One region of the Shewanella acanthi genome, then DNA from elsewhere that is predicted to be linked to it. Evidence: predicted binding sites of a transcription regulator. Region 1 holds the regulator's gene; each other region holds the start of a gene.
What was found. Region 1 encodes sigma-54, which starts transcription at its own class of promoters, with help from an activator protein. Its sites were predicted from a motif close to GTTGGCACGNNNNTNGNNT; they were not measured.
Positions count from the first base shown of each region.

Region 2: the regulator sigma-54 is predicted to act here: its motif matches at 2,014-2,032, upstream of K0H61_RS14965 (P-II family nitrogen regulator).
Region 3: the regulator sigma-54 is predicted to act here: its motif matches at 2,344-2,362, upstream of K0H61_RS05615 (flagellar hook-length control protein FliK).

Region 1 covers NZ_CP080413.1:604,190-608,450, forward strand. Annotated here, with positions in the region: gene K0H61_RS02570 (HPr family phosphocarrier protein) at 1-261, opposite strand, end outside; gene rapZ (RNase adapter RapZ) at 248-1,102, opposite strand; gene ptsN (PTS IIA-like nitrogen regulatory protein PtsN) at 1,099-1,542, opposite strand; gene hpf (ribosome hibernation promoting factor) at 1,545-1,832, opposite strand; gene K0H61_RS02590 (RNA polymerase factor sigma-54) at 1,861-3,336, opposite strand; gene lptB (LPS export ABC transporter ATP-binding protein) at 3,442-4,173, opposite strand; gene lptA (lipopolysaccharide transport periplasmic protein LptA) at 4,176-4,261, opposite strand, start outside.
Region 2 covers NZ_CP080413.1:3,493,555-3,497,815, forward strand. Annotated here, with positions in the region: gene K0H61_RS14955 (hypothetical protein) at 1-197, opposite strand, end outside; gene K0H61_RS14960 (ammonium transporter) at 369-1,619, opposite strand; gene K0H61_RS14965 (P-II family nitrogen regulator) at 1,629-1,967, opposite strand; gene K0H61_RS14970 (hydrolase) at 2,264-2,806, shown strand; gene K0H61_RS14975 (Crp/Fnr family transcriptional regulator) at 2,875-3,576, opposite strand; gene K0H61_RS14980 (HD domain-containing protein) at 3,681-4,261, shown strand, end outside.
Region 3 covers NZ_CP080413.1:1,242,271-1,246,531, forward strand. Annotated here, with positions in the region: gene fliH (flagellar assembly protein FliH) at 1-529, shown strand, start outside; gene fliI (flagellar protein export ATPase FliI) at 498-1,835, shown strand; gene fliJ (flagellar export protein FliJ) at 1,859-2,302, shown strand; gene K0H61_RS05615 (flagellar hook-length control protein FliK) at 2,456-4,261, shown strand, end outside.

The DNA.
Region 1 (4,261 bases):
GAACTTGGCGTCGATTAAGGCGCAAATGGCATCGAGCGCAGCTTCGGCATCCGGGCCTTCGGCAATTAATTTGATGGTTTTACCCATGCCAGTTTCGAGCATTAATAGACCAAGTACACTGGCGGCTGAGGCTTGTTTCTCACCTTGAATTAATGTGATGCTGGCATCGAACTCTGAGGCGAGCACGACTAATTTGGTTGCGGCTCGGGCATGGAGGCCGAGTTTATTGCAAATGGTGACTTGGCGTTCAAGCTTTGGCATTAGTCAGTTCCCGATGGCGTGCATTGACTTGATGTTTACCGTTACTGAAGCGTTTAGCCAGTTGCTCAGCTATATAGACAGATCGGTGTTGTCCACCCGTACAGCCAATGGCTATGGTCAAATAGCTGCGGTTATTGCGCTCAAGGTGGGGTAACCAAGTTTCGAGTAGATTCTCAATCTGCCAAATAAACTTATTGACTAAGGGTTGGCGATTTAAAAACTCTGCCACGGGTTCGTCTAAGCCCGTTAATGGCCTAAGTTCTGCTTCCCAGTGGGGATTTGGTAAAAAACGCACATCAAACATAAAGTCGGCTTCGGTGGGCATGCCGTGCTTAAAGCCAAATGATTCGAAATTGATCACCAGTTCTTTATCGACACTGCCGAGCAGAATTTGCCGAACCTGATCGCTGAGTTCATAGATATTCAAGTTAGAGGTATCTATGTAGTGATCCATCTGCTGCGATAAAGGCTCAAGCAATTTACCTTCAAGCTTAATGGCTTCCTGCAGTGAGACGCGGCTCTTAGACAAGGGGTGCAAGCGCCGGGTTTCGCTGTAGCGTTTGAGCAGGACTTTATCGCTGGAATTGAGGAAGAAGCTGATAAGTTCAGTGCCATCGGCGAGACTTGCGAGTTGTTTTTCCAACTCTTTGTCTTGCTCTGGCAAGTTACGCACGTCGACACTGATGGCGACGAGATCGTTACTGCCCTTGAGCTGCCCAAGTAAACTGCCGATTAAGGGTAATGGAAGATTATCGACGCAGTAATAGCCGAGATCTTCGAGCACCCTTAGTGCGACAGATTTTCCTGAGCCAGAGCGCCCAGACACTATAACCAGTTTCATCCAGTGATTACCTGATAGAGTTCCGTTTCATCATGGGTTTTGCGTAATTGCTTCAAAACCTGTTTGTCGCTCAGGCGCTCGGCCATCGATGACAGGGTACTTAAGTGCTGCTGACACTGTTCAGCAGGCACAAGCAGTGCAAATAAAATATCAACCGGTTGCTTGTCGATAGCGTCAAAAGCTATCGGTTCCTCACATTTAACGAGTATTGCTATGGGTTGTGCTATATCGGTTAATCTGCCATGTGGAATGGCGATACCGTTACCTATACCTGTGCTCCCCATCTTTTCGCGTGCCACTAGGCTTTCGAATATCTCTTGAGATGAGAGGGTTGGGTACTGGGCAGCGGCTAAGTCGCTGATGAGTTCCAGTACCTTTTTCTTACTGCCCGGAGTGGCGCAGGTTGTGCATTCCGGCCGCAGTATGGTACGAAGTTCCATTGTTAGTGTTTTGTTAACTTCTCTTTGTGTTTAATAACCTGACGATCAAGCTTGTCTATCAGGACGTCTATGGCAGCATACATGTCCGCATGCTCTGAAGTCGCGAAGACTTCACCACCGGTGAGATTGATCCTTGCTTCGGCGATTTGTTGCATTTTCTCAACATTGAGTACAACGTGCACATTATTGATCTGTTCGAAATGACGTTCAAGTTTTGAAAACTTTTCCTCTACATATGCCCGTAAAGATTCTGTTATCTCGACATGGTGTCCACTCAGGTTAATTTGCATAGAAACGTCCTCCGATATCCACTGTAGGTTATAAACTTTTACGCTGGTTGGATGGGGGGATCAGCATCGCTTCTCGATACTTCGCAATCGTTCTTCGGGCGACGTTAATTCCCTGTTCGGCCAGAAGTTGTGCCATCTTGCTATCGCTCAGAGGCTTCTTCTGATTTTCCGCCGCAACCAGTTTCTTAATAAAAGCTCTGATTGCTGTGGATGAACACTCACCGCCATCGTCGGTGCCGACGTGGCTTGAGAAGAAATATTTTAGTTCAAAAAGTCCCTTTGGGGTATGCATATACTTTTGGGTAGTCACCCGTGAAATGGTCGACTCGTGCATTTCAACGGCTTCGGCAATATCGTTCAGAACCATAGGCTTCATGGCTTCTTCACCGTATTCGAAGAAACCTTGCTGATACTGCACAATGCAATTTGCCACCTTAAGAAGAGTGTCGTTACGACTCTCTAGACTCTTAATAAACCACTTGGCTTCCTGCAGATGACCACGGATAAACTGACTATCAGATTGATTTTTACTGCTGCGAGCCATTGCTGCATACTGTTGATTAACATTGATTTTTGGCATGCAATCCGGATTGAGCTCGACGACCCAACGACCATTTTTCTTCGACACTGAGACATCGGGTACAACGTATTCTTCATCTATTGGGGTGATTAATAAACCAGGACGAGGGTTAAGGGTTTGGATAAGGGCAATGCTATCGCGCAGATCATCTTCCTTAAGCTTGGTCTTTCGCATCAACAATCTAAAATCGCGGGCAGCGATCAGATCCAAGTGTTCCTTGATCAGCATGCGAGCGTTATCTAGTTGAGGTGTATCAGGCGAAAAGTGAGATAATTGGATCAGCAGACACTCGCTTAAATCCCTTGCCGCGACACCGAGAGGATCGAAATGTTGGATACGCTTCAATACCGCTTCGACTTCATCGAGTTCGATATCCGGATTACCCATGGCCTCGAGAATCTCTTCGGTGCTCTGGGTCAGATAGCCCTGATCGTCGATAGCATCGATGATTGCGGTGGCAATTGCCATATCGGTGTCGGAGAAGGGGGTGAGATTTTTTTGCCACTCTAAGTGTTCGTAAAGCCCTTCGCTGGTTTCGCCTTGAAAGGGCATATCGTCTTCTCGGCTGCCACCAGGGCCGGCATTGGATGAGGCGGTGTAGACTTCATCCCAAGTCGTATCTATGGGAAGTTCGTCGGGCATGGAATCCTTAGTTAAGGATTCGGCGATATCGACGGCAGAATTATCCTGCTCGGGTGGAAGGGCGCTGGCTTCGCTGAAATCAGTATCGGCGATGGCCTGATTGCGGTCACTCGATGCGTCAAATTGCTCCTCTTCCAGCTCGAGAAGAGGATTTGAGTCTAAGGCTTGCTGGATCTCTTGCTGCAATTCCAATGACGACAATTGTAACAGGCGAATTGCCTGTTGTAGTTGTGGCGTCATTGTTAACTGTTGACCCAGTTTGAGCTGGAGTGACGCTTTCATGCTACCGCTGATCCCTACGTTATAATTTTGAATTTAGGTTACTTGTTATCTTTTTGATTGAGTCAAGAGACCTAAAATTCAAGGAGTTTGGCTCTGTTTTAGTAACTATAGCCTGAATTGTTCACCTAAGTACACAGCCCTAACTTGCTGATTGTTTAAGATCTCTGCGGGTGTCCCCTCTGCGATCAGGTTTCCGTGACTCACGATATAGGCATGCTCACACACGTCTAAGGTTTCGCGCACGTTGTGGTCGGTGATCAGCACTCCAAGCCCACGACTTTTGAGCTGTTCAATGATCTTCTTGATGTCGATAACCGAAATTGGGTCAACCCCGGCAAAGGGTTCATCGAGCAGAATAAACTTAGGATTTGCGGCAAGGGCGCGGGCAATTTCTACCCGGCGGCGTTCACCACCCGACAGTGACATGCCTTGGCTGTCACGAATATGGGTAATGTGGAATTCTTCCAAAAGATGTTCTAGCTCTTCAATCCGTTGCTCGTTATTGAGTTCTTTGCGGGTTTGCAGCACCGCCATGATGTTGTCGTGCACGGTGAGCTTACGGAAAATACTGGCTTCCTGTGGCAGATAACCAATCCCTTTACGGGCCCGTAAATGCATAGGATCGGCGGTTAAGTCATCGTTATCGATAAAGATACTGCCCTTATCGCTTTTGACCAGACCGACAACCATGTAGAAAGTGGTGGTTTTGCCAGCGCCATTTGGGCCGAGGAGCCCGACTACTTGCCCAGTTTTTACCGTGAGGCTGACATCTTTAACGACCTGACGACTCTTATAGCTTTTGGCCAGATTTTGGGCTTTTAAGGTAATTTGGGTCATTGTCAGTCCTGTTTAACAGGTTTGTCAGCGGGAGGATTTTTAAGATCTTCCTGATAATTTTCGGGCTGAATAATCGTTATTACCCGAT
Region 2 (4,261 bases), 1.2 Mb from region 1:
GGGTAGGGATGTTGCAGTGCGATGCAGCCAATGGGCAGTGACTGTAAAATGTGAATTTGCTCTTGAGTTCTCAGAGACTCTTGCCACGCATGATCCTTAAGCAGTTGATCGCGAACGGCAAACACATCAACGGGCTCCTCACTAGAGCGAGTCACTATTACCTCTCCTGCATAGGTAGAGGTCGCACCGACCATCATGAGCATAAAACACCAGTTCAACAGGCTAAATCCTCTGAATCCCTGTCCCATAGCTAACCTCCTACTGCTGTGAGCTTTCGTCATCCATAAAAAAACAGAGCACTAATTCATATTAGTGCTCTGTTTAACTATCCCTTGAAGGTATCAAGGGATCAAGTTGTTAGGCAGATTTTAAGCTGCACTTTTAACTGTCACAAACTCAGGGTAGGCGTCGATACCACAATCAGAAGCATCCATACCATTGTACTCTTCTTCCTCGGATACGCGGATACCTAAGGTCATCTTCAGTACAAACCATACTGCGAATGATGCTGTGAATACCCAGGCGAAGATGATGGCCGCGCCGATTAATTGTGAGCTAAAAGATGCATCGGCATTCGACAAAGGAACGCACATTAAACCGAAGAAACCCGCAACACCGTGAACAGAGATAGCACCTACTGGGTCATCAATCTTGATACGGTCGAAACCTACAATAGCAAATACCACGATACCACCAGCAACCAGACCAATCACACCGGCCATTAATAATGAGGGTGATAATGGGTCAGCGGTAATGGCGACAAGACCTGCCAGAATACCGTTGAGGATCATGGTTAAGTCTGCTTTACCCCAGATCATTTTGCACACGATCAGCGCAGAGATAGCACCGAAGGCCGCTGCAGTATTCGTGTTAACGAACACTTTAGCCACAGAGCTTGCGTTAGCAGCGTCAGATACCATCAGTTGTGAACCACCGTTGAAGCCGAACCAACCCATCCACAGAATGAACATACCTAAGGTCGCCATTGGCAAGTTAGAGCCTGGGATTGGGTTTACTTGACCGTTTGGACCGTATTTACCCTTACGCGCCCCCAGTAATAACACACCAGCGATGGCTGCAGCTGCACCTGTCATGTGCACGATACCGCTACCTGCGAAGTCAACGAAACCAAGTTGAGAGATAAAACCTGAGCCCCATGTCCAGTAACCTTCAACTGGGTAGATAATACCCGTCATCACCACAGAGAAGAGTAAGAAAGCCCAAAGCTTCATGCGTTCTGCCACTGCGCCCGAGACAATCGACATTGCCGTTGCCACGAACACCACTTGGAAGAAGAAGTCAGATTCTAATGCATGATCAGCATCGGCAGCCTGAGTGCCGATGAGTATGCCAAGAGATGGCAACCAACCGCCTTCTGTGTTGTCGACGTACATGATGTTGTAGCCAACCAGCAGATACATCACACAGGCAATTGCGTATAACACGACGTTTTTAGTTAAAATTTCAGTGGTATTTTTAGAGCGCACTAAACCCGCTTCGAGCATGGCGAAACCCGCAGCCATCCACATCACTAATGCGCCAGAAATCAAAAAGTAAAAGGTATCGAGTGCAAAACGCAGTTCAGAGACCGTGACACCTAATTTGGTTAATTCTTCCATCTTCGCCCCCTATAGCGCTTCAGTATCGAGTTCACCCGTACGAATACGGATTGCATGTTCTAAGTCGACAACGAAAATCTTTCCGTCGCCAATTTTTCCCGTATGAGCTGCAGTGGTAATGGCCTCAATCAGCATGTCTAGGTTTTCTGCTTTAGTGGCTATTTCTAATTTTACCTTAGGCAGGAAATCAACCTGATACTCGGCGCCACGGTACAACTCAGTGTGCCCTTTCTGACGGCCAAAACCTTTAACCTCGGTCACCGTCATACCCTCAATGCCAATTCCGGCGATAGCTTCACGGACATCATCCAATTTAAACGGCTTGATGATAGCGCTGACTAGTTTCATCCTGACCTCCAAAAAACACGATTGTTATTAACTTGTGTCAGAGGTAATTCAATCATCAGGCCAATATTTTAAATTGTTGTTTTTTATTAATTTATTTTATTTTCAGCTTTATTTTAAGATTAAAAATGCACCATATCTGTGCATCATAGGGAGCAGCGCACTCTTTTAGTGAGCAATTTTTGTGCAAACACTATTCGACCTTTGCCCTATTGGTGCCATTGCCCAAATAAGGTTAACTAGTGGTGCAAAAAATCAACAATCTCAGCTAAAAGTCTTCGCCAAGAAAGGAGTGACAGATGCTAAAGCCTGAAGAATGCGTACTTGTGATAGTGGATGTGCAGGGCAAGCTCGCCCAAATTATGGATAATACTGAGGGACTGCACAGGCAGCTGCAGACGTTGATCCAAGGGGCGCAGCTATTTGAAATTCCCATTCTGTGGTTAGAGCAACTCCCCGAAAAACTCGGCGCAACTAGCCCTGTGCTCCAAAACCTTTTGCTGCAAAGCACTCAGCCTATCGCCAAGCATCATTTTAGTGGTTGGCCCTGCTTAGAATTTGCAACAGCGTTAAAGACATCGACTCGCCCACAAGTCTTACTTGCAGGTATTGAAACCCATGTGTGCGTTTATCAAACCTGCCGAGATTTACTCGACCAAGGCTATGGCGTGCACGTCATAGCCGATGGGGTATCGTCCCGCAGCAACGACAACAAACAGCTAGGACTACAGATGATGCTCTCACATGGCGCGAAACTGAATAATGTGGAGTCGCTGCTCTTTGAACTGCAGCATGAAGCGCAGGGTGAACGCTTTAAGGCATTGCTAAAGTTGATAAAATAATAAGCCGTCGTTTGCGCTATCCCATCGCGAACCTTTGTGTAAGTAGGAGGCTAATCCATCCCAGCTAATTAGCACTCCTGCTCCAGCTTTTTAAGTTGCGCTTTTATCCCTGAACTCGACAAAATCCGGATATAACCATACTGCAGACTAATTACACCAAGTTTTTCTAATTTTTTTAATACTTTATGTACGCTTTGCCGTGTCAGTCCCATCATATTGGCGAGCTGCTCGCGGGTGACCCTCACAACACATTGCTCTGCACAATCGACTGCATTATGTTGGTGCTCTGCCAGCAGTAACAATCTGCGCGCAATACGGGCATCAATGCCCCTTAACGCATCATCCTCCATAACAGACATAGCCGCCCACAATCTGCGGCTCAGTAAGTCCAGCACCAAGGGATAACTCTCAGGGTATTTACCGAGCAATTGGCGAAATTTATCACCGGGAAGCTCTATTAAAGTGGCATCAGTGTGGGCTGTAGCCCCAAACACTCGCGGCGTACCGGGTGAAAAAACATTGTCACCAAACCAGCTATAGGACTCCAAAATCATCAATGAGACTTCTTTCCCGAGTGAGCTAACTGAGTTAATCCGCACCGCCCCCTTGGCAATCACCAATAAGGCCGAGTGGGCATCGCCCTTACTGTAGATAATTTCCTTAGCATCGAAATGGCGTACACGGGCAAAACTGGCCGCTTCAATTATGCCTTCGGCTGGCAATCCCGACAGCACAGGACATTTTTGGAGCAGTGCCTGCAGATTTTCCATTGCTTACCTCGCCAAACATTTTGCCCAAATGTAAATCTTTTTACATTTAGTCCGCAACTATTGTGCTGTGATAAGGTTCATACACTCTACATCAGGAAATCATAATGCAAACAGAAAACCAAACCTGCGCAAACTTTACCCATATGGAACATGGCACGGCTCAGGATTGGCAAATTATTGCCAAAAACTTCATTGAATATGCCGCAGAGTTACCCGATAGAATTATCAGTCACTTATTGATGCTTGATGGTGATTTTGGTGGTTTTCAGGTGGACAGATTGACCCATTGTTTACAAACGGCAACCCTAGCCCACCGTGATGGTAAAGATGATGAATATGTGGTCTGCGCCCTGCTGCACGATATTGGCGACACTCTAGGCTCGTTTAATCATGCCGATATTGCAGCGGCGATTCTTGAGCCCTTTGTCAGTGAGGCAAATCATTGGATGATCAAGCACCACGCTATCTTCCAAGGCTATTATTTTTTCCACTATCTCAATATGGACAGAGATCAATACAAAGCTTACAGCGAGCACCCTCACTATGAGCGCACGCTAGAGTTTGTGCGTCAGTACGATGCACCAGCATTCGACTCCAAGCTGGATACCTTACCACTAGAATTCTTTGAGCCGATGATCCGCAAGGTCTTTAAAAAGCCTGTTCGCTCACTCTACAAAAAAGCGGA
Region 3 (4,261 bases), 640 kb from region 1:
ATTACTCGATGGCGATATTGAACACGCATTAATGACGCTCACCATGGCGCTGGCAAAATCCGTTATCGGCCATGAACTCAAAACGCATCCCGAGCAAATTCTCTCTGCGCTGCGTTTAGGGGTAGAGTCACTGCCAATCAAAGAGCAAAGCGTGAGTATTCGTTTGCATCCCGATGATGTCAGCTTGGTCGAGACACTCTATTCGAGTACCCAGCTCAACCGCAATCAATGGATATTAGAAAGTGACCCCTCGTTAACGCCTGGCGATTGCATTATTAACAGTCAGCGTTCGCTGGTGGATTTAACCCTAAATTCCCGCATCGAAGCGGTATTTGAAACGCTTCGTGCCCAGCAATCCCACCTCACACAGCAACAGCATCTTCGTCAAGAAGCCTTAGATAAGGAAAATGCGGCTAAGATGCAGAAAATCCAAAGCGAACAGGCTGAGGGTGACTTCGAGTCTCAGAGTACATCGGCGCAGAGCGCCGGAGAGCAAAATGCAAAATCGTCGCCACCAACTGCTGAGTAGACTCAACCATTACACCGATAAGGTGCCACCTTTTCGCGCTGTGGCCAGTGGGCAATTGGTGCGAGTGGTTGGTTTGACGCTCGAAGCCAGTGGTTGCCGTGCACCCGTTGGTAGCTTGTGCTCTATTGAGACTATGGCGGGGGATTTGATTGCCGAGGTTGTTGGTTTTGACGATGAACTGTTATATCTGATGCCAATCGAAGAACTGCGCGGTGTGTTGCCAGGCGCCCGAGTGGTGCCGCTCGGCGAGCAAGCGGGGCTCAATGTTGGTTTATCGTTATTAGGTCGCGTGCTCGATGGCAATGGTGTTCCTCTCGATGGGTTAGGGGCGCTACCGAGCGATCAACAGGCGTCGCGCCACAGTACGGCCATAAATCCCCTCGCTAGGCGTGCCATTACCGAACCCTTAGATGTGGGGGTTCGCGCTATTAATGCCATGCTTACCGTAGGTAAGGGGCAGCGGATGGGGCTTTTTGCAGGCTCTGGCGTGGGTAAGAGTGTGCTGCTAGGTATGATGACCCGTGGCACAACAGCAGACATTATCGTTGTGGGATTGGTTGGCGAGCGTGGCCGCGAAGTTAAAGAATTTATTGAAGAAATTCTAGGTGAAAAGGGCAGAGCGCGTTCCGTTGTGGTCGCGGCCCCCGCCGATACTTCACCCTTAATGCGTCTTCGCGCCTGTGAAACCTCGACCCGAATTGCCGAGTATTTTCGCGATTTAGGCTATAACGTCCTGCTGCTGATGGACAGTTTAACCCGTTACGCCCAGGCACAGCGGGAAATCGCCCTCGCCGTGGGAGAGCCGCCGGCAACCAAAGGTTATCCGCCGTCAGTATTTGCTAAGTTGCCGCGCTTGGTTGAACGCGCCGGTAATGGGGGGCCTGGTCAGGGCTCTATTACCGCGTTTTATACCGTGCTGACCGAGGGGGATGATCAACAGGATCCCATTGCCGATGCTTCGCGGGCAATTTTAGACGGTCACATTGTGCTATCTCGCACATTGGCCGACTCCGGCCATTATCCTGCCATTGATATTGAAGCATCGATTAGCCGTGTTGCACCTATGGTGATCTCTAACGAGCACTTAGAGGCGATGCGCCGGGTCAAGCAGACCTATTCGCTTTACCAGCAGAATCGCGATTTAATCTCCATTGGCGCTTATGCTCAGGGCAGCGACCCTAGAATTGATAATGCCATTCGTTTGCAACCCGCGATGAACGCATTTTTACGCCAAACCATGCGCGATGCTTTTAGTTTCGCCGACAGCCAAGTGATGCTCGGGCAACTCGCGGCGCAGTGTAAATAACAGTAAGAGTAGTTGAGGCTGATATGGCGCAGGATCCCCTACAATTAGTATTAAAGTTGGCCTTAGAAGCAGAAGAGCAAGCCGCACTGCTGCTTAAGTCGGCACAACTGGAGTGCCAAAAGCGTCAACAACAACTCGCCGCACTCAGTAACTACCGCCTAGATTACATGAAGCAGATGCAATCCCAACAGGGACAAAGCATTAGTGCCAGTCATTACCATCAATTTCATCGTTTTATTCGCCAGATTGATGATGCCATCACCAAACAGAATCATGTGGTTGCAGACGGCGAGAAACAAAAGCAGTATCGCCAGCAACATTGGCTAGATAAGCAGAAAAAGCGTAAAGCAGTGGAATTATTGTTAGAGAATAAAGAGCAGAAACGTCAGGCGCTTGAGCTTAAAAAGGAGCAGAAACTGACCGACGAATTTGCTTCACAGCAGTTTTTTCGACGTAGGCAGTCCTGATGTGCCAAAACGCTGTAGCGGTAAAAGGGTATAAACTCTTTGTTGGCATCTTCCTTGCTTTGATTTAGTCAGACTTTTGCCCTGGCGGCAATAATTGACGTTCAACCTAGCATTTTTGCCATCTTATTCGCTGGGTGTTGTTTGGGAGCCTGTATGCAACAAATGAATAATATCTTATTAGCCTCTAGCGCTAAGACTGGCCAAGCTGCCAGCAAGCAATCTATGCAAGATGCTAATAGTGAAGACTTTTCTGTTGCGCTTGCCTCTGCTTTTCAGCCTAAAACACCCCCATCAAGCAAAACTCTCTCTACAGAAGTACTTCAATCGGATAAGGAATTGCAAACCGAAGGCGTGACTGAAGCGCTCGAAACCAGTGACGACAATGCCGATATGGATCTGATTTTTGCCCAAATCGGTATGGCAAATGATTTGAAAATAGCGGCAGATAAGGGCGAAGGTTTGCCGCTTGAGCGAGTTGTGGCGGCAGTTGATGAGTTAGCGCTGACAATAGAACCCAATTTTGATGCAGAAACGGCGGAGCAGGGTAACCTTTTAGTTCAAGAAGAGATGGCCTCCCTCGATGCAGCTTCTTTTACTAATACGCTAAATAAATGGCTGAATGATGACGATGAGAGCGCCCAATCAGTTTTCAACAAACCTGTAGCGGGATTGGAAGCCGTTAAGGCCAGTGGCGTTGAGACCAGTGAAGCTGTCGAAATGAGTGAGCGCATTGAGGGGCGCGGAGTCATAGACAACATCCTTACCCTAGATGTGAGTGCTGAGTTAAGTTCACCCGCAGGCAATGATATTGTGGTGGCAGTTAAAGAGCCGGAGCCAATGCAGCTCAACCCGAGTCTTAGCATGGCGGCGGATATCACTTCGGTTACAGAACTTTCAGAGGATGTTGAGTCAATTCGTACTGAGCTTAGTCATCTAAACCCTGTTGATGAGCTTATTGCAGCTGAACTTTATCAAGATAGTCAATTTGAGGGCATGCAAATCGCCATCGATTTAGATGTTCCAACTCAAGCACCAAGCGAGTTAATTACACCAAAGGCCATGATGACTTCTCCTGAGGTCGACTCAATGACTATCGAAGTTCCGCCGAAGGTAATTGCAGCTGAAGTGTCTCCTCAGCCACTGAAAACAGAACCGCTATCAGTCACGACTCCTGAGTCTACACCGGGGATTGAGCCATTAATTGCTCAAGTTAATTCCCAAGGAAAAGCTAACACTACAGACAATCCGCGGACTTTAGCGGTGAAAGAGCTAAGTATCGGCGCCTTATCTACTGCAAATGAGTCGATTAGTTCAAACGCTGTGACTCAGGCTACGGTGGCTCAGGCTGCTGGGCGTGAGGTTGTTGGAAATCAGGCGGCGCTTCCATTAAACGATTCGAAAGCACCTGATTCAATGGATTTAGACCCTATTGTCAGCCAAGCGGCCGTTATCCAAACCCTAAAAGATGCCAAAATGACTGTGAGTCTTGAACCCATAGCAGATAACACTATGAGTGCAGATATTAACAGCGATGCTGGCAATGAATTTAAACTCACAGAGTTCAAATCCCTTAGTCAAACGAGTATAGGTTCGTCACAGCCTCAACGAGCAGATATTCCACAGCTCCAATTATCGTTACGCCAAAACGTGGAAGGTCAAAACCAAATGCAGGACATGATCCAACGTTTCTCGCCAGTGATGAAGCAGCAGTTAGTGACTATGGTGAGCCAAGGTATTCAACAGGCAGAGATTAGGTTAGACCCACCTGAGTTAGGTCATATGCTGGTAAAAGTGCATGTGCAAGGGGATCAAACCCAAGTACAGTTTCAAGTGAGCAACGCGCAGACCCGAGATGTTGTCGAACAGGCGATTCCACGTTTACGGGAGTTATTACAGGAGCAGGGTATGCAACTTGCCGATAGCCATGTATCCCATGGTGATCAAGGACAGCATCAACAG